DNA from 4 places in the Desulfosediminicola sp. genome. Region 4 is predicted to be linked to each of the others. Evidence: riboswitches for the same ligand, from Rfam matches in the RefSeq annotation. Region 4 holds a riboswitch; each other region holds the start of a gene.
The links. Region 4 has a riboswitch for thiamine pyrophosphate ahead of ACN5NT_RS08780 (thiamine ABC transporter substrate-binding protein). Riboswitches for the same ligand answer to the same signal wherever they lie in the genome.

Region 1 (4,986 bases), on a different contig from region 4:
AGAGCATGGTCCTGACCGGTGATGTGCGTTGGTGTACTGAAACCCATATATATTTCCGTGCACATGCTTTAATTGGCACAATTTATTCCGGTGACAGTCGCGATTCGGATTACGAGGGCGATAACAGGACAATGGAATATTCACGTTCCTATGCAGATACAGACGACGGTTCAGTTTTTGATGGGAGTTTCGGGTTGGGCTATAGCTTTGATGTAGCTCTTCAGGAACCAGGTACGTATTGGCGCTTCATCCCGGTGATTGGCTACGCATTCCACACCCAGGAGTTTGAAATGACCAATGGCTATCAGGAGCTATACATTGATGAGGATGGAATCAGTTGGCCCCCAGGACCGTTTGACGGGCTGGACAGCAGTTACGACAGTGACTGGAGCGGGCCCTGGATCGGAATAGAGCTGGAATGGAGACCAGCTGTAAAGCACAGTCTTATAGTCGGGTTTGAATATAGCTGGCTTGATTATGAGGCTGACGCGACCTGGAACCTGAGAGAAGATTTGATGCAGCCGACAAGCTTCGAGCATGATGCGGATGGCAGCGGTGTCAGTCTCAATACTGAATATCGATATGACGTTACCAGGAACTGGTATCTGGGACTTCAATTCTATTACTACAACATGAGTACTGATTCGGGGACAAAAACAACCTATGCGGCCGATGGCACAATTTACAAAAGCAAATTCAACGGGGCGGATTGGGAGTCTTACTCTGCTTTAGTTAAGATGGGATACTATTTTTAGTTCCGGGTGAATAAGATTGTAGATTGCAGGGTAGAGAAACATCTATCGTTTCCGTTGCATCGGCTGCTGAATTTATTTTAAACAAAAAAGGCTTACGAATAGATCGTAAGCCTTTGGCAATTCTGGAGCGGGAAACGGGGGTCGAACCCGCGGCCTTCAGCTTGGGAAGCTGACACTCTACCACTGAGTTATTCCCGCAAGAAAGTTGAAGAAGTATAAAGTTCTTGTTTGGGGTTGTCAACTAAGACGTTGTGGTAGTTTTTGTATGAAATTCGGCAGGGTCGGCAATTACCAGGTAAAGTGGATCAGAACGACGTATTTCGTTTGCTAATGCTGAGGCTGATCTTGTATTTGAACTGCAGGAAATATCAAAACCGGGTGAATCTTAGGTCTCTAAGCTAAGAACTGGTTTCTTCTGGAATAACAGGAAGGCTGCTCTGAAAGACGGGAAACAGTAAGTTACTTCGAGGTATATCAAATCACTACAGTGTCAAAGGAGTTGGCTGTTCTGCAGCCAACCCCCTCTGGCAGTTTATTTGATCTTAACTACATTCTGGGCTGAAGGGCCTTTAGGGCCTTCAGTGACCTCAAAACTCACGCGCTCGCCTTCTGCGAGTGATTTGAAGCCGGTAGTCTGAATTGCGGAGTGATGAACAAAGACATCCTTTCCACCATCCTGCTCGATAAATCCAAATCCCTTGGCATCATTAAACCATTTAACTGTTCCTTCAACCATTGTGACAACTCCTGTGTTAGTGTGGGGCGAAACTGCCCCGTTTTCCAAACTCGATATTCTCTTTTCCAGGATATCGAGTCTTAACCCGCTTCACGGGTTAATTCTGTACTGATATTTCTGCTATTTATTCAAAAAGCAGTACCGTATGATAACGGCTTTATCTGCGTTTCTTTCCTTTTTTCTGAGGTTTGGCTTCACGGCAAACGAGTTGACGGTGCTTATACTCGTGTCTGTTGAGATCTTCCATGGCTTTATGTCCCTCGCTTCGAGACCCCATTTCAATAAAGGCAAAGCCTTTTGATCGTCCGCTGAAGTGGTCAGTCACAAGGTTTGCGTTGACGACTTCTCCGTATTGGGTAAATAGAGCTAATACCTCGCTCTCGCTGATATCATAGGGCAGGTTGCCTATAAAGAGCTTCACTCAGGATCTCCTGTTTGCTGTGACCAGCGGCGAAATGTTGTCGGCAACAAAATGCGATAGGGCCGCAAGTAAGGTGTCGAGAACCACGAAGCGTGATCTTGATTTATAGAATGAGGGTGTCAGAATCCAGGCCATACCGGTAAGCTGATAGTCCCCATGAGAAAGCTATTGCTGCTGCCACTGGTGAAATTTTCAGGTGTCCATGAATGTGTCGGGCAGTATCGGGTGGGAGGGATTAAACCCGCGATTTTCGGCCTGGAAGAAACACGATTTCGACGCTGTATAATTTCAGCAGAATACATTAAGAAATATAGATGTCTCCTTAGATATTGTCAACGGATAAGTCATGTTAGGTGTTTGGGGTTGCTGCATGAGTGCCACAGGTTGCAGGGAGTATTAACGCAAATGTTGTGAGTAGTTTCGCTGTCAACCAACCATTTGACATTCCATTTATGATATTCTATAAATGTTCAATATAATTTGCAAGGGGTGGCTGATAAGCCTGAGATGATACCCTTTGAACCTGATCTGGTTAACGCCAGCGTAGGGATGCACGGATGATTGTTGTATTCATATCAGATTCTTCATCGGTTTTCGGCTGAGCAATCCCGCTCAGACATCTCTTTTTCTGTTGCCTCCTGTTTTCATTTAACGTGCCTGTAAACACCAGATTGTCATGGGCGTTTGCTGTGCAGATATTGCCAGCTCCAACGGCAATAATTTACCGAGGAGGGAACCAATGTCCCGGAACGGCACTCCTGCTGAACGTGCAGCAGAAAACTTGCAGAAAGTTCGAGCTAATAATCCGCTTATTCATAATATCACCAATTTTGTGGTGATGAATTCAACAGCCAATGTGCTTCTGGCGGCAGGGGCGTCGCCTGTCATGGCCCATGCCGAAAATGAGGTTGAGGAGATGGCCGGCTTTGCCGGAGCGTTAGTACTCAATATTGGCACCCTGACTGATGCCTGGGTCGATTCAATGGTGAAGGCCGGCAGGAAAGCGTCCGAATTGGGCACTCCGATAGTGCTTGATCCGGTTGGCTCGGGTGCAACTGCACTTCGTACTGCTGCCGCCAAACGAATTATTGCTGATACGCAGGTAACCGTGATCCGCGGTAACGCTTCAGAGGTACTGTCATTGCGTGATGCTGATTCTAAAACACGAGGCGTCGATGCGCTTCATTCCGTGGAAGATGCGGCAGGCGTTGCAGGGATTCTTGCCGGGGAGCTAGGAGTTACCCTGGCAGTTACCGGACCGGTGGATCTTGTTACCGATGGCATGCGGGTGCTTCGCGTTGAAAACGGGCATAAGCTGATGCCTTATGTAACGGGCACCGGCTGTGCGGCAACAACCATAATTGGTGCTTTCAATGCGGTAGACGATGATCCGGTCATGGCTACCGCCACAGCTTTGGCCTATTTCGGTCTGGCTGGAGAAATGGCAGGTGAAATATCCAAAGGACCGGGGAGCTTCATGGTCAACCTTCTTGACAGTCTCTACACAATTACGCCGGAAGATCTCCGCACAGGCTGTCGAATTTGTCCATGAACAAATTCGAGTCTTGCAGCATTTGAAAAGGAAGCACTTTATGAAGCTGAACTATTCAGTCTACCTGGTTACAGACCGGGAGATGGCCGGAGAGTGTAATCTGGCAGATATCGTGGTTGCTGCAGTCAGCGGTGGAGTAAGTTGCGTGCAGATAAGGGAGAAGAATCTGCCCACACGCCAATTTGTGGAGGAGGCAAGGGGGCTGGTTGAACATCTCAGGCCACTTGGGATCCCGCTCATTGTCAACGACCGCGTGGATGTCGCACTTGCATGCGATGCAGACGGTGTGCATCTCGGCCAGAATGACATGCATATAAAGGATGCCCGTTCTTTGCTGGGAGGCCAGAAGATAATAGGTATATCGGCGGAATCCCTGGCTGACGCCAGGCGGGCCGAGCTGGAAGGGGCTGATTATATCGGCATCAGCCCGGTCTTTGCCACAGCGACTAAAACAGATATTGCCAAGCCTCTTGGCCTGGGAGGGGTTCGAATAATCCGTGACAACGTACAACTGCCTCTGGTGGGCATTGGTGGGATCTCTGCTGCCAATGCAGCCGATGTCATTCAGCACGGCGCAGATGGTGTGGCGGTGGTTTCGGCGATCATTGCTGCTGAAAGTCCCGAGGCTTCGGCCCGTGAGCTATTGCAGCAGGTGACTTCAGCAAAAAGGATCGTTTAAGTATGCAAGAGTTTCATTTGCAAAGTTGTACCACTCCGCCTGCTATTCATTTTGACTCGATTTCCCTGTCGTTTGATGGAGAGTTATTGTTCAGCGATTTCAGTGCCACAATTGGGGCCGGTAGTTGTACCTGCCTGCTCGGTCCTAGCGGTTGCGGAAAGTCGACATTGTTGAAAATTGTATCAGGTAATCCAGACCTCAGTTACAGCGGGCGGGTTCACTTTAATGGCGTCGAAAATCCGGGGATCAGTTGGATGGCGCAGAGTGATTTGTTGCTCCCATGGCTGTCGGTGCAGGAAAATGTGCTTCTTGGAGCCAGGTTGCGCTCTGAAATAACCCCGGAGTTGCGCGAAATGGCGGGACACCTTCTAGATGAAGCGGGTCTTGCCGATCAGGGTGAGAAACTACCCGCCGAACTGTCTGGTGGTATGCGACAACGTGTGGCGTTGCTCAGAACCCTGTTGGAAGACAGGCCGGTAATCTTGATGGACGAGCCATTTTCGGCTCTTGATGCCCTGACCCGTTTGAAGCTGCAGAATCTTGCTGCCAGACTCACCAGGGGGAAAACCGTATTGATGGTCACCCATGATCCAATGGAGGCTATGCGTCTTGGTGACAAAGTGATGGTTTTGCGCGGACGGCCTGCAGGGCTTGTCGCCTCTATTGAAATGGATGGAGCAACACCGAGAAATCCTGAGGACGGTCAGGTTCAGCAGGGGTATGTGAAGTTGTTGAAGTTGCTTATGGAGGAGATATGAGAATCCTGCGCCCGGTTATTCTTGCTGCAGGACTTTTGCTCCTCTGGCAATTGGTGGTGGTGCTCAGCGGAGTGCCGAAGTTCAT
Region 2 (4,986 bases), on a different contig from region 4:
AGAACTTACTTGCTGCAACCGCATCCGGGCTCTTTTCGCAGATTGTCCGGGCAAGTTCTTCCGCTTCAGCCAACGGCTCATCACTCACCTTACTGATCAGCCCATATTCCGCCCCTTCAACTCCTGAGAAGAAACGGCCGGTCATGGTCAGTTCCTGGGCAATATCGACCCTGGTCAGGCGGGACAAGGTCACCATGCCGCTCATGTCGGGGATCAGCCCCCACTTCATCTCGAGGATGGAAAGTGTGGCCTCCGGAGTGGCAATACGATAGTCGCAGGCCAGAATGATCTGCATGCCTCCACCGAAGCAGTTGCCATGCACAGCGGCGATAACCGGAATTGGCATATCCCGCCAGACATGGGCAACGCGCTGGAATACGTTGTCTTTCGTCCATGGCAGCTTGGCAAAGAATTTCGGCACCATAAGTGGATTTTTCGCCACATACCCAAAGTCGAGGCCTGCACAAAAAGAAGGCCCATTACCTTTCAGGATGACGCAACGAATCGACCGGTCCTTACGAATCGTCCGGGCGGTACTGATGATCGCTTTCAACATCGCTTCATCCAGGCCGTTATGTTTGTCAGGTCTGTTTAAGGTCACATACGCAACGTGATCACGAACTTCTAACTGTACTCTGTCGGTATCGGTCATGGCGGCTCACTGGTATTGATTAGAAACATTCCGTTTACGTTCACGTAATATATTTATCAAAATGTGAATTCATTTGCCCGTATTTTCTGGTAATTTTCACTCGAAACGTCAATGAACCTAAAAATAAAACTTTTGGCTCAATCAGCTGTAATATAGCTATTATTGTTCAGCGGCACCCTTCGGCATTCTGAAAAGAAACAGTGAAGGAGAAACAGGCACAGAAGGTTTGACAGCTTTAACGTCCAGACTCAAAGCAGCAACCAGAACTGAGATAGAACGCAAAAAAGGCCGAACACCCTCTGGATGTTCGGCCTTTTCGGCAATGCTGGCCAGGGGAAACCCCTCTGGCCTATATGAAAAACACCCCGATTCCGGAATCGGGCTGAGTGGACACTGGCTCCCCGGGACGGACTCGAACCGCCGACAAGGTGGTTAACAGCCACCTGCTCTACCAACTGAGCTACCGAGGATTAGTCGAAATAACTCCACTAATACGTGGATTTATCCTGAAAAAAACGTTGCACCCCCCAGACAGGGGAGGGCAAATTACACCATTTTTTTTATGGCTGCAAGTTTTTTCACTCTCTCTTTTCAATTTCTCACACCAAAGCATGCAAAGTAGCCCCCAACAACCGCTGTACATACTGGCTTCAGGCAGGAAATAGGAAAAAAATGCGCCCTGTAACTCGATTCGTTTTGGTTACTGATGAAAACAAAAAAAAACAATCCCCAGACTGTTGAGATTGCGGCTTTATTGTTTGGTACCAAGGTCGGAGCCAAACAGTGGAACTCCATTCGGCTCTGTCCCGAAAATGACATTAAAAAGCTAGTACTTCCGCTGTTATTGAGCTGACTTGCAGGCCGTCGCCTTGCTTGCTTCTTTCCTTTGATCCATCATTTTATACGCGCAAAATTCACCACACATAGTGCACGCACCATGGGCTTCTGCCACCTCTGCTGTTGCACCTCTTCGTTTTCTGGCCAGATCTGGATCAAGCGCCAGTTCGTACTGTTTTTCCCAGTCCAGATTTTTTCTGGCCCGTGACATCTTGTTGTCCCACTCCATGGCGCCGGGAATACCTTTTACGATATCAGCAGCGTGACCCGCCAGACGGGTTGCCATAACACCTTCATGCACATCTTCTATGGTCGGCAGACAGAGATGTTCGCTGGGGGTTACATAGCAGAGAAAATCCGCACCGGCACTTGCCGCTATAGCGCCGCCGATTGCACAGCTTATATGATCGTAGCCTGGTGCGACATCGGTCACCAGGGGGCCGAGAACATAGAACGGCGCACCATGGCAGAGTCTCTTCTGTAACTGGATGTTGGTCTTGATCTGGTCAAGCGGCACGTGGCCAGGTCCCTCGATCATCACCTGTATACCGGCATCCCAGGCACGCTGCGTCAGCTCACCAAGGGTCAACAGCTCATGGATCTGGGCCCTGTCTGTTGCATCGGCAAGACAGCCCGGGCGGAAACCGTCACCCAGCGACAGAGTTGCGTCATAAGGCTTTACCAATTCCAGTAAGCGGTCAAAGTATTCATACAGGGGATTTTCCGCATTATTGTGCTGCATCCAGGCGCAGGTAAAGGAGCCTCCGCGGGAGACAACCTCCATGATGCGTCCCTCGTTGTCCATCTTCTCAAGTGTTGCCCGGGTAACACCGCAATGAACGGTGATGAAATCGACGCCGTCCTCAAGATGTTTCCTGATACCGTCAAAAATATCATCCACACTCATATCGACGATGGCTTTTCCTTTTCGAACAACGGTGTCGCATGCTGCCTGGTAAAGAGGAACGGAACCGATACAGATATCGGTTTCGGCAATGATTGCCGCCCGGATTTCATCGATCGGTCCGCCGGTGGAGAGGTCCATTATAGCGTCAGCACCTGCGGCTACTGCTGCTTTTGCCTTGGCAAGTTCGTTCTCAATGGAGGTATCGTCTTTACTGGTGCCGATATTAGCGTTGACCCTGGTTCGGATTCCCTTCCCTACCGCCAGCGGCTTTCCGCTCGTTCGCCTGTTGTTCCGGCATACTATTGCCGTCCCTTCAGCGATTCGATCTCGAAGTATTTCCGGGTCGAGACCGGCTTCTGCTGCTGCTATCGATACGTCCTCGGTCACGTATCCTTCACGCGCCAGTTCCATCTGTGTTTTATACATTGTTGTGCCCCATAGTGAAGATATCGAAGGGTTCGATCGGGGCGCGGCAGGATGCAGCGGACGATTCGACCGTTCCCTCCGCCGGTATTATCCGGATCAGGTTCAAAGGGTCGATTCGTTATTCTACGAAAAACGAAACTCTCAGTCCGAAGACTCCCCCAGGTCAATAAGCATGCAACTCTTTCTGATGGACAGTTGCATTGAACATTTTCCCGGGAAACTACCAGTCGCTCCTCGCCAGGTCAAGCTTTTGGTATGTGCAGTTCTGCGATAAGAGAGGCGTTATTTTTGAGAGCGTTGAGGATGGTGTGGATAAGAACCTGGCCTGCAAAACAAAATAGCAAATGTCCAATCAGAGTTCTTTCCCACAAATAATCGACCACTGTAATCGTGGCCGATCTCGAATGGCGCGGGCACCAGCTTTTATCGTCACCTGCTTCAAACAAAGGTGGGGCGATAACCTGCCCCCACTTTATCAGGCTATGCCGTAGATCATGGATTCATCTCATACTGGTCTTTCATGCTATACACATACGTTTCCCAGATGTGCTGCAGCTGCTTCGGGTTCACTGCCGGGCGTTTTACCATCCTGGTACAGATCCTCTGCTGGATGAAGCTGGTGGAGCCTTTGGTATAAAGTTGCAGGGCAAATTTCGAGAAGTCCCGGATCATGACCTCAAAAATCTGGTCGATGAGTGCCGGGTCAATCTTCATCAACTTGGCGTTTTCGAGGATCAACTGGCCATACACCACGAGGGTGAACAGTTCGCCGAGGTTGAGCAGAAAATCAAAATCCTTGATCTGTTGCTTGCTGGGCTTGCCGACAACCAGCAGGATCTTTAACAGCCTGATTTGCTTTTTGAAAATTTTGACGTTGGGCGAGTTGAACTCTTTGTAAATCGTGCGATAATCGTGAAAGCGTGTTTTGCCCAGGCCCTTGGTCGCCCCCTGCCTGAAAAGAAAATCGTCATTTACCGGCGCAGTTTGCCGCGGCGTTTCGCTATAGCTGCCCGGCTTGAAAAAATAATTGGCCATGAATTTAATAATAAGCGCCATGTTTACATGAACGGTACCCTCAAGTTTAGGGAGCGCCCTGATATCTCTGGCAGCCATCTCAAAGTACATATCCTTTTCAAAACCTTTGGCGGCAATAACGTCCCACAGTGCGTTGACGACATCTTCGCCCTGGGTCGTCACCTTCATCTTGACCATTGGCGTAAAGAGCAAATAGCGCCGGTCCTCGCTACCTGCAACGCGCATGTAGTCGATGGCCCTGAGAGCAAAAAGCTTCATGGCAGTAAGCCGCGCATATGCATCGATAAAAAGCTGCTGAACATGGACGAAATCGGTGACGTAATGGTCGAAAAGATGGCGGTTGGCAGCGTGGTTGATTGCCTCGTGGAAGGCGTGGCTACAGATGCCTATTGAGGCCCAGCCGAGGTTGAATTTGCCGACGTTGACAGTATTGAGCGCCATATCCCAGGCATCCCGCCCCCTGGCCAGAATGTCATTCTCGCTGATGGGGTAGTCGTTCAGCTTGTATTCTGCGACGTAATTTTGCGAATTTATGACATTTTTTACGAGTTCGTAGTTCTCGTGCTGGGAGTTGACTGCGAAAAAGACATAGTCGCCGGAATCATTGAACTTGCCGAACGTTGAAACCAGGGCCGCCTCGTTGGCGTTGCCGATATAATATTTCGAGCCATTCGCCAGCCAGCCCGAATCAGACTGTGGGGTAAGCCCGACGTCGCTGGTGTAGATATCTGCACCATGCTCTTTTTCCGAGAGGCCGAAAGCAAAAATCTCACCCTCTCCCAGGAGGCGCGCAGTTTTATGTTGAATCTCCTCGTTGTTACTCATCCAGATGGGGCCAAGACCAAGAATAGTCACCTGCCAGGTGTACCAATAACTCAAACCGTAAAAGCCCAAAACCTCGTTGATGGCGCAATTCCTGGACGTATCCCAACGTTTTGCTCCATCACCGAACTTGGCAGGAGTAAGAAATGTGGCAAAGAGTTGCTCCCGATGCGAGAATTCGAGGAAGTCGGCGTACCAGACCCGTTCGTGATCATCGTGCTTGAGCTGCTCCTTGCCCTTGGTCTCAAAAAACTCGATGGTCTTCAGCACCAGTTGCCTGGATTCGCTGTCAAGATGCTCGTAGGAC
Region 3 (4,986 bases), on a different contig from region 4:
TTCAGACCTGCTGCTGCCAGCTTTTCATATTCGTGCTGCTGAAGCGGCTGCACTTCAATTGCCAACTGGGAAAAATCATCACCAATTTCCCTGAGCACTTTAAGAAAATAATCGGCGTCCGCAACCTGGGGCGCCTCGCCACTGACCAGCAGAATATGGGAATATCCAAGCTTCTTTATGGCCTTAATTTCCTGTCCGATTTCCTCCATATTCAATTTCTTTCTACCTATGGCGGTCTTGCAATTGAAACCACAGTAGACACAACCGTTAGTACAGTAGTTGGAAAGATAGAGCGGAATATAGAGCTGGATGGTTTTACCAAATCTTTTCTGGGTAAGCTGCATCGAGCGCTGGGCCATCTCTTCGAGAAATGGCGCCGCCGCAGGGGAGATCAGAGCCTTAAAATCATCAAGCCCAAGACGTTCTTTGGCCAGGGCTCCCCGCACATCACTTTCCGTTTTAGCAACAATTGAATCGCTGGTTGCCTGCCAGTCATGGCGGATTAATTCATCATAAAAACTCATAACACCCCCTTACTCATTATCAAGAAACGCAGTTAAGGGACTGCTCGCCTCGGCATTGTCGCGTACCTCTGCCAGTCTCGCTTCATATGCCATACGACCGGCTTCAACCGCCATTTTAAAAGCTTGTCCCATCTGCACCGGGTTGGGTGAAACGGCAATTGCGGTATTGACCAATACAGCATCGGCACCAAGCTCCATTGCATACGCGGCATGGGATGGAGCCCCTATTCCCGCATCAACCACAACCGGCACCTGTGATTGCTCGATAATGATTTTCAACATCTCTGCAGTCTGGATACCTTTATTGGTGCCAATTGGTGCTCCCAAGGGCATCACCGTTGCCGCCCCGGCCTCTTCCAGCCTCTTGCAGAGAACAGGATCTGCCTGGATATATGGCATAACGATGAACCCCTGTTTTACCAACTCCTCGGTAGCCAGAAGCGTCTCAACCGGATCAGGCAGCAGGTATTTAGGATCGGGGTGAATTTCCAGTTTCAGCCAATTGGTACCAAGTGCCTCTCTCGCCATCTGGGCCACAAAAACTGCCTCCCTGGCATTACGCACGCCAGAAGTATTTGGCAGCAACTGAAGCCTCGGATGATCGAGATGACGCAAAATATCATCATTGCTATCGGCCAGATCGACACGCTTCAGCGCCACCGTCACCAACTCACTCTCCGACGCGATGATGGCATTGCGCATCAGATTGTTTGAAGCGAATTTGCCGGTTCCCGTAAAAAGACGGGACTCAAATATGCGATCTGCTATTTTCAAAGAACTTCCACTCACGATTCTTCTCCTGATTTAGATAGTAACAACGCAGGATATGCGAATATAGTTTTGGGATTACAGGTAATAATGAGAGAATCTACAGGACCTGTTGCCTGATGGCAGCTATCCTGCTCTGGGGATTTTCGGCATCAAGAATGAGTGATGAAATGGCAACACCATGGACACCTGAAAAAATAAGCGGTGCGATATCTTCAACCGCAATTCCGCCAATGGCGACAATTGGAGTTGTAATCCCCCGCTGCCGGCATTCCTGTATTATGGTCCGATACCCCTCAAGCCCAAGAGTCGGGCTCAGATTCTTTTTGGTCGAGGTAAATCGATACGGCCCAAGCCCGATATAATCGACGCCTTGCTTGTGTCTCAGCTCAATATCTGCAAAAGTATTGCATGTCCCGCCAATGATCGCCGAGCTACCGAGCAAATCCCTGGCCATTTGAGGCTCACCATCATTCAGGCCGAGGTGAACGCCGTCGGCACCAAGTTCCGCAGCCAGCTCAATGTCGTCGTTGACCATAAATGTTGCCTTGAAACTGCGGCAAATTGCGGCCACCTCCTTACCTACTGAAAGCTTCTCATCCCGATCGGCATCTTTAAAACGAAACTGCAACCAATCTATCCCTGCGCGACAAACGACCTCAGCCTGCTCCGCAAGATTGGAATCAGGGCGTGGGTCTGTAATAAACTGAATTTTTCCAGCAATCATAATAATTCTATTTTTATAAGGAATTTAAGGTACTCTAATCGTGGCGACCAGACAGAATCGTGGCTCAGATTCGGTCGGCAATCTTCTGCAAATCGCAAAAAGAACTTACCCGCTCGACCACTCCTTCATGCTGCCAGATAGTGCCAAGAGCGGCAGCACCCCAGCAAATACTGGAGGAAAGTTCAGGAAGCTTTTGTGCAGTTATGCCCCCCAGGGCAACCAGTCTTCTGCCGGAACTGTTCGTACAGTTGTGCAGTTCATCAACAGAAACTGCCGACAGATACCCCTGCTTGGACACCGAATCAAAAACCGGGCTGATAAAGAGATATTCATAGATTCCGGTCAAACACTCGACTTCTTCTATGGAATGGCAGGACCTGCTGCGACTGTAAGCAGGCGTGGTACTACACGGATGGATCGATCTGGAGGGAAGATGAGCTCCGCGAAGCTGGTATTTTTCCAACAAATCATAATTGGAATGGATCATTATCCTGGGGTGGTGAGCCGGATCAATCCCATCCAGCAACTCAGCCATCTGAAGATTACTCCACCCAGGTTTACGCAGGTGTAAAATCTCAAGGCCTGCTGAAAATAATGCGTTAATTGTCTCTGTCTCCGCACCATCAAAACCGGGAGTGGAAATAACCAGCAGTTTCATCTCAGCCCCCCTGAGTCGCCATAACAAGCATTACTACATCGCCGTCAGACAGCGCATGGACTGGCCAATTATTCTTAGGGATAACTGCATAGTTGACGGCTACTGCGAGACCTTCTTCCGTCATATTCAGCAATTGCAGAGCATCCTTTACGGTGGCCTCTTCGGCCAGCGCATACTTCTGATCATTAATTACAACGTGCATGATTTACTCTTATTCATTGTGCTGAATGTATATAGCTTACAAACTTTGCCGCAAAAGGCGAAAAACAGAGACCAACACAATTCAAATCGAGGGGGGGGGAGGAGGTGGAGAAAAACAATGATTCCCTACGCCGGCATTACCCGGATCAGGTTAAGGGTATAATCTCAGCTCGTAATCCACGGGCACCCCTGTTCTTTGAAATGTAGCTTGTTTATTACTGTATAGAGCAAAAGAAAGCACGAAAAAAACTGACACAAATTGATGAGCGAAATTGGGCTGGCTTACAATTATTTGATTCAACAAACTTAAAATTTTAACCCAAAATGGGCCATGGATATGGATCCATGGCTCCTCCAACTCTCTCTGAATTGTAACGCATAAAATTTTCTAAATTATAACTACAAAGAAAACAGGCCCTTTATCATAATATTGATAAAGGGCCTGTATATACATCAAAATGTTTTCTGATTACCTCTGAGAACCAGGAACCACCGGCCGGGAGTGAGGCGTGGGGCATCACATTTATGTGTGAATGAACCGGCAACTACGACAAGCTATTTTTTTATCATTCGGTACCCTAAAAGTAATAAAACGGCACCACCAGTAGCTATGAGCAAGCTGGAGAAGTTGAAACCGGTTACGGTGCCGAAGCCAAGCCTGGTTGAAATGAAGCCACCCACAAAGGCACCTACAATTCCGATAATAATTGTTACAATAAAGCCACCGGGATCAGCCCCCGGCATAATAAATTTCGCTAACAAGCCCACAACCAGGCCAAGGAAAACCCAAGAGAGAATACCCATATCCTGCCTCCATAATTTAGCACTACTTTCATTTGAAATGACTTCTCGAAATAGATGTAGAGGACTGACGTCTCGACAAGTCCCATCTTGCTATTATCACGAAAGAGCAAAAGCTTGCCCACATAGCCTAACATTAAAAACGCTTTCACTCATGTCCAGCAGGCATTTGTCATACCCCAGTGGCAGAGTCGGCTAGTGCACATTTGATAAAACACTGCAATTCCCTGCCACCAGCCTATATCGAGAAATAATACCATGAGATTGACATATTACATTACCTAGAGCCACTCCGGAGGAGGAGTAACACCGGTAATGATGCAGTAAAGAAAAATTATTTCAACGGTCTTTTTTACCGAGTCTTGTCCTCAATTGCCAGAAACCAGCTTTGGCTCCGGGTGTCTCACATTTCGAATCTGACGGTATGACGCCAATGGACCCAATTTCGATTATCCAGAGCCTTTCTGATAATAGACCCATAATACATGTCACGAACCACACCACATTTTCGACCTGTCGTGCGATACCTCTCTTGATATTTTTCAGATTAGCTCTGAAGCTCAGCAAAAGCTGGTCAGGAGTTAGGCGTGAGATGGCAGGCGATTACGGTGTGAACATTGAATTCAATATGTTCTTCACTTCATACGCTGAATATTACATCGTAAAATCGTTGCCATCAAAGCTGGCGGTGATGTAGTCCTTCCTCCCCCCTTTTCATCTCCCATCACAAATCGTAATCTGAGGTTCAATCGCAATATAATTTTTTTTTAAAATTTTTCCGTCACTTACACAACCATCAAACCACCTGCAATTCGAGGCAATTCAAGCGATAGTCACCTAACAACTTAAATACGTTTAACAAGTATGCCGTATTTTACATTGACACTACATTAATTTGTTATAAATATAACTACACCTAACTGCTATAAAGAGCATCAACGGCTATTTACACGAACTACAAGATAAAGAGAGCATTATCCGCCAAAACCTCCACTGCTCTTGTGCCCCCCAAATACCTCAAAAGGACTGTGGAAAAAGAGAAACACCCAAATAAACCAGAGGGAGAATATGATATGAAACTTTTACAGGCTTTCTCAGTTGTTAGCTGCAGCTTGGGTCTTTTGACTCTGACAGGTTGTGGCGGTGGCGGCAGTTCAACCGATACAGCCAATGACATAGCCCCCCAACCTTTTTCTGAATCAGGATTATCCGCCGGATTTGATGTTGAGATAAGTGACGGTACTGTTACCGTTACAGACCAAGGTATCAGCTCTAATTCCACAGCAGAAATTGAATATAATTCCAAT
Region 4 (4,986 bases):
GCTCAACGCTTGACCAGGATCTTGTCAATCAGTTGCGACTCGCCCTGCAGGCACGTGAAAAATCGGAACTTGCTGATAAGAGAATGGCTCGTGAACAGGCTAAAGTCGATCTGGCAATCAAAGAAGCTGAAGGAGGAACTTCAGAGCCTAAAGACGATGAAGCAGAGAATACAGAACACGATAATCCGGAAGATGGGGGCGGAGTAGATCGCCAATGAATTAGGATACCAAGAACCTGCATCCGGTGGTCTTACGCTTTGGTGTTTCCAAGAAGTGTTCAATCAGCTATGATGCCGATTGACGTTGACTCAGAAACCTCTTGTTCGCACCTGAACTGTCCTAGGTCGGCAGACAGGTGCGAACCTTTTTTTATGATCTGATAGTTTTCAGTGAGTGGAATTTTTCATCGGGGTATTGCTACCAGAAAGGCAGCTGGTTATGAGTGGAATAGATATAGACAAACTGACGGAACTACTTTTGCAGCAGCGGGAGGAGTTGATCGGGCAGAAAAAGGCCGGTCAGGCCTCCACCCGCACTGTCGAATTGGATCAATCAACTGTAGGACGCCTCTCAAGGATGGATGCCATGCAATCTCAAGCTATGGCACTTGAAGGCAAGCGACGGCGAGAGATACAACTTACCCGCATTGAGGCAGCTCTTGAACGAATTGAAGGTGGGGCGTTTGGCTACTGTGCCATGTGCGATGAAGAGATTGCAGGTCGCCGTCTCGAGATTGACCCGGCCAACCCTTTCTGTGTGCACTGTGCTGAAAAAATCTAGAGAAATAAATCTGGTAATCATTGGTGGCGCCGGCAGAAATGTTGGTAAAACCGAATTCGTCTGCCGCCTGATACAATCGTTTTCAGCTGAATATGACATCTATGCGTTGAAGGTCTCTGCTATTTTCCCGGACGAGCATCTTTATCATGGGGATCACAGCCGTGATTTTCCTGAAGGAAAACTGTTTGAAGAAAATCGCCTTAATGGTCCAAAGGATACCTCCCGTATGCTACGGGCAGGTGCGAAAAAAGTGTTCTATCTTAGAAGTGATGACGCAGGGATAGAGGCAGGGTATCGGGAATTCTCGAAAAGAATTCCCGATAATGCGCTTGTTGTCTGTGAATCAAACAGTTTAAGGTCGGTGGTTGATCCTGCTATTCATATTGTTGTGCGTTCTGTATCAGGCGAGATAAAACCGAGGGCGTTGGCGCAGCTTGCCAGGGCGGATCTGGTGGTGGTTTCAGATGGCACTTCCGGTTTTTCTGAACTCGATTCTATAGAAATCGTAGATGGCAATTGCTGGCAACTGATCCCTTGAGGTAATTTCAAATAATAAGGCGGCTTGGTGTCTGGTGGTACGTATCACCCTGGGGCTCTCTTTAGCCTGAAGTGCGCATGAGGGATTCGGGCTAATTAGCTTCTAACTGTTGTTCTCTCTCTGTAGTAATTGCTCGTTTCTGGTCCGAACCATAATCTGCCGACATTGTCAGTAAGGCAAAATAGTATCCGGCGGCTGCAATTATCAGAACCAGTATAGTGATACGCAAAAATTCCCACGGCTTTTGCCAGAGGAATACCAAAAGGACCACTCCTACAATGGCGGCAATGATGGGGTAACTGACGATAAATTGATAAATGGTCGCGTAGATATCAGATAAAATCATAGTGTTTCAAGTAGTATAGTTGATTTTTGGGAGTATCTCATAGCTGTCGCAATGCTTTGCGTAGCTGATTTGAAAATAATATGTAGTCACAAATTATGCAAATTCCAGGCCGATTTATTGGCTGCAGGTAACTGCTTCAGACAGTTTACTCTCTGAATACGTTGAGGTATTCAATTTTATGTTGCCGGCTTAATCTGCATGACATACCATTAATCGTACGGTCAATCATTGTAAGTACAAGTTGATACGCGGGAGCTTGGAATAACCAGGCTGAGAGGGGTCTGAAAGGACCCGACCGCTTAACCTGATCCGGATAATGCCGGCGGAGGGAAAAGTGTGGCTTTCAGCCATCTCCGCTCTGGGGGTGGCTTTTTTTATTGCACACGCTCCTCTGCCCGAAAGTAGTATCTGATTGTAAAAACTGCAGATCAGAACAGCTTCTCCGGGCAAAATTTCACTTTAAAGGAAATAAGTATGAATGGAGCGATTTGCAAGTTGAAGAGAGTATTGTTAATTTTTGCTCTCGTGTTCATTTTGCCTGCCTGGTGCCATGCAGGACAGACGTTAACTTTGATGACCCATGACAGTTTTAATGTCAGTAAAGAAGTTATTGCCGAATTTGAAAGAGAAAATGACGTTGTTGTTCGGTTTTTAAAGTCAGGTGATGCCGGGGCTGCTCTTGTTCAGGCTATCCTTTCTAAGAATAACCCAATGGCGGATCTCTTCTTCGGGGTAGATAACACTTTTCTATCCAGGGCTATCGGTGCAGATATCTTTGAACCGTACCAGTCTCCCATGCTGGAAATGATCCCCGATCAATTAAAGCTGGATAATGAAAACAGGTTGTTGCCTGTGAGTTATGGTGATGTTTGCCTCAACTACGATAAAGCCTGGTTTAAGGAAAAGGGGATAGCCCCACCAACTGACCTGACAGATCTGACCAGGGCGGAGTATAAAGGCCTCATTGCAGTGCAGAATCCGGCTACGTCCTCTCCGGGTATGGCGTTTCTGCTTGCAACCATAGGCAAGTTTGGCGAGGGCGATTATCTTAATTACTGGAAGAAGTTGCGTGAGAATAAGGTGCTGATTGCCCAGGGGTGGTCTGATGCCTACTTCGGACACTTCACAGCTGCTTCAGAGGGGGATCGCCCTATAGTGGTGAGTTATGCTACCAGCCCACCGGCAACTGTATATTATGCTGAGACTGAGCCTGAAGAGGCTCCAACCGTGGCATTAGTGACCGATGACAACGCTTTCAGGCAGATCGAATTTGTGGGAATCCTGAAAGGGAGCAAAAATGTCACGATTGCCCGAAAATTTGTCGACTTTATGCTCAGCAAAACGTTTCAGGAGGATATTCCCCTGCAAATGTTTGTCTATCCGGCTAGCGGCGAAGCAAAACTGCCTGAAATATTTATAAAGTATTCAAAAGTCGCAGAGAAACCGTTAAAGGTCGATCCCGCAGCCATCGAGACCAATCGGGAAAAATGGCTGGAGGATTGGACAAACGTGATGTTGCGATAATTACGGATGTTGGGTCTCGAGTATTCTTTAAAACAACCAGTCATTAAAGCACAACCCCGATATCTCATCGGCACAGGTATGGGAAAGCGCGGAGTTCGTTGCACCAGATTCAGGCAGCCTGTTTGATTGGAAAATGAGAATATAATTAGATTAATGGGCTGTGCAAGGGGATTGGCTCCAGGGCATTGGCGACATCTTGACTACGCAGGTTGTATAACCTGCATGTTGGTGAAATTTACATAGTGGTCATGGGGAATGCTGGTTAAAGGTATATTGTTACTGGGGTTGTACTGGTGAATGAACAATCTCGAAATTCGCTGCGGTGGCTGGTTTTTTCCCTGCCTCTGGTTTTCTTGGCACTGTTCTATTTTTATCCGTTAACCAAGATCGTGCTGTTCTCTTTTTTACCGGAGGGCAGCTGGCAACCTGAAAGGCTTGCCAAACTGGTCGCCAGTCCTGTTTATTTCCGTATTCTCTGGTTCACCATCTGGCAGGCGGCACTTTCCACCTTGCTGACTTTGCTGATTGCCCTTCCTGCAGCCTATATCTTTGCCAGATACCAATTTCGCGGCAAGAGTCTTCTGCAGGCAGTCATGACGGTTCCTTTCGTGCTGCCAACCGTTGTTGTTGCCGCAGCCTTTCGGGCACTTTTGGGGGAGAATGGGCTGGCGAATGACTTGCTGATAAATGTGTTTAATTTCAGCGTGCCTCCAATCAGGCTCGACCAGACTGTCTATTTTTTTCTACTCGCTCACGTTTTTTATAATTATTCACTGATTGTCCGCATTGTATCAAGTTACTGGGCCGGTCTCGATCCTAATCTCCGTTTGGCGGCGCGGATGCTTGGGGCATCACCCTGGCAGACTTTTTTACGGGTTACCGTGCCATTGCTCCTGCCCGCTATTGGGTCCGCCGGGCTTTTGGTTTTTATTTTCTGTTTCACCAGCTTTGGGGTGGTTCTCATTCTTGGTGGCCCAGGTTATGCCACTATCGAAGTCGAGATATATCGTCAGGCTGTGCAGATGTTTAACCTGCCTATGGCTGCCGCTTTATCGCTCATCCAGATAACTATCAATTTTATCCTGATGTGGATATACGCCAGGCTCGACACTAAATCGAGGAGTTCTTTCTACTCTGACTCTGTGGCAGGGGGCGCTGTGCGCCCCGTAACTTCTTTTGCCAGGCTTATGATCATCGGTAATGTCTGCATTATGTTGCTGCTATTGGTAACCCCCCTGATGGCATTGGTGTTGCGCTCGTTTACGGGGCAAGAGGGATTGACCCTGAGCTATTATTCAGCGCTGTTTTCCACCGAGGCCCACTCAGTCTTTTTCGTTGAGCCGATCAAGGCTGTAGCCAACAGTGTTGGGTTTGGTATTGGAGCAATGTTGATTGCAGTTGTACTTGGGCTCATGGCCTCGGTTTTTCTGGCATCTGATCAAGGTAGAAGAAAAGAGATTGTAACTTCAATCAGGCGTTACAAATCTTCCACAACATTGTGGGACGCTCTGATAATGTTGCCCCTTGCAACTTCTGCCGTAACGCTGGGCTTTGGCTATATCATTACTTTAAATGCACCACCCCTCAATTTGCGTGATTCGCTGGCGTTGGTGCCAATTGCTCACGCCCTGGTGGCATTTCCCTTTGTGGTTCGCTGCATTTTGCCTCAACTCAGGCAGATACCACAATCGCTTCGGGAAGCAGCAACAATGCTTGGTGCATCACCGGCTCAAGTATTTTTTCAGGTTGATCTGCCGATAATCAGGCGGGCAATTCTGGTTGGGGCTATTTTTGCATT

Region 1: another riboswitch for thiamine pyrophosphate. It lies ahead of thiM (hydroxyethylthiazole kinase); the one in region 4 lies ahead of ACN5NT_RS08780 (thiamine ABC transporter substrate-binding protein).
Region 2: another riboswitch for thiamine pyrophosphate. It lies ahead of thiC (phosphomethylpyrimidine synthase ThiC); the one in region 4 lies ahead of ACN5NT_RS08780 (thiamine ABC transporter substrate-binding protein).
Region 3: another riboswitch for thiamine pyrophosphate. It lies ahead of thiS (sulfur carrier protein ThiS); the one in region 4 lies ahead of ACN5NT_RS08780 (thiamine ABC transporter substrate-binding protein).

The regions. Positions count from the first base shown of each region.
Region 1 is NZ_JBLXGE010000014.1:40,189-45,174, reverse strand. It holds gene ACN5NT_RS19735 (hypothetical protein) at 1-755, shown strand, start outside; tRNA gene ACN5NT_RS19730 (tRNA-Gly) at 879-953, opposite strand; gene ACN5NT_RS19725 (cold-shock protein) at 1,288-1,491, opposite strand; gene ACN5NT_RS19720 (RNA recognition motif domain-containing protein) at 1,649-1,912, opposite strand; TPP riboswitch at 2,388-2,479, shown strand; gene thiM (hydroxyethylthiazole kinase) at 2,652-3,464, shown strand; gene thiE (thiamine phosphate synthase) at 3,505-4,143, shown strand; gene ACN5NT_RS19705 (ABC transporter ATP-binding protein) at 4,146-4,901, shown strand; gene ACN5NT_RS19700 (ABC transporter permease) at 4,898-4,986, shown strand, end outside.
Region 2 is NZ_JBLXGE010000016.1:12,545-17,530, reverse strand. It holds gene ACN5NT_RS21075 (crotonase/enoyl-CoA hydratase family protein) at 1-652, opposite strand, end outside; tRNA gene ACN5NT_RS21070 (tRNA-Asn) at 1,047-1,122, opposite strand; gene thiC (phosphomethylpyrimidine synthase ThiC) at 1,494-2,822, opposite strand; TPP riboswitch at 2,878-2,992, opposite strand; gene ACN5NT_RS21060 (acyl-CoA dehydrogenase) at 3,315-4,986, opposite strand, start outside.
Region 3 is NZ_JBLXGE010000006.1:206,041-211,026, forward strand. It holds gene thiH (2-iminoacetate synthase ThiH) at 1-524, opposite strand, end outside; gene ACN5NT_RS11960 (thiazole synthase) at 534-1,313, opposite strand; gene ACN5NT_RS11965 (thiamine phosphate synthase) at 1,393-2,019, opposite strand; gene ACN5NT_RS11970 (thiamine phosphate synthase) at 2,084-2,677, opposite strand; gene thiS (sulfur carrier protein ThiS) at 2,679-2,879, opposite strand; TPP riboswitch at 2,985-3,079, opposite strand; gene ACN5NT_RS11980 (GlsB/YeaQ/YmgE family stress response membrane protein) at 3,434-3,682, opposite strand; gene ACN5NT_RS11985 (transferrin-binding protein-like solute binding protein) at 4,708-4,986, shown strand, end outside.
Region 4 is NZ_JBLXGE010000004.1:261,187-266,172, forward strand. It holds gene ACN5NT_RS08760 (amino acid permease) at 1-218, shown strand, start outside; gene ACN5NT_RS08765 (TraR/DksA family transcriptional regulator) at 439-780, shown strand; gene ACN5NT_RS08770 (hypothetical protein) at 764-1,318, shown strand; gene ACN5NT_RS08775 (hypothetical protein) at 1,410-1,664, opposite strand; TPP riboswitch at 1,903-2,012, shown strand; gene ACN5NT_RS08780 (thiamine ABC transporter substrate-binding protein) at 2,139-3,188, shown strand; gene ACN5NT_RS08785 (ABC transporter permease) at 3,482-4,986, shown strand, end outside.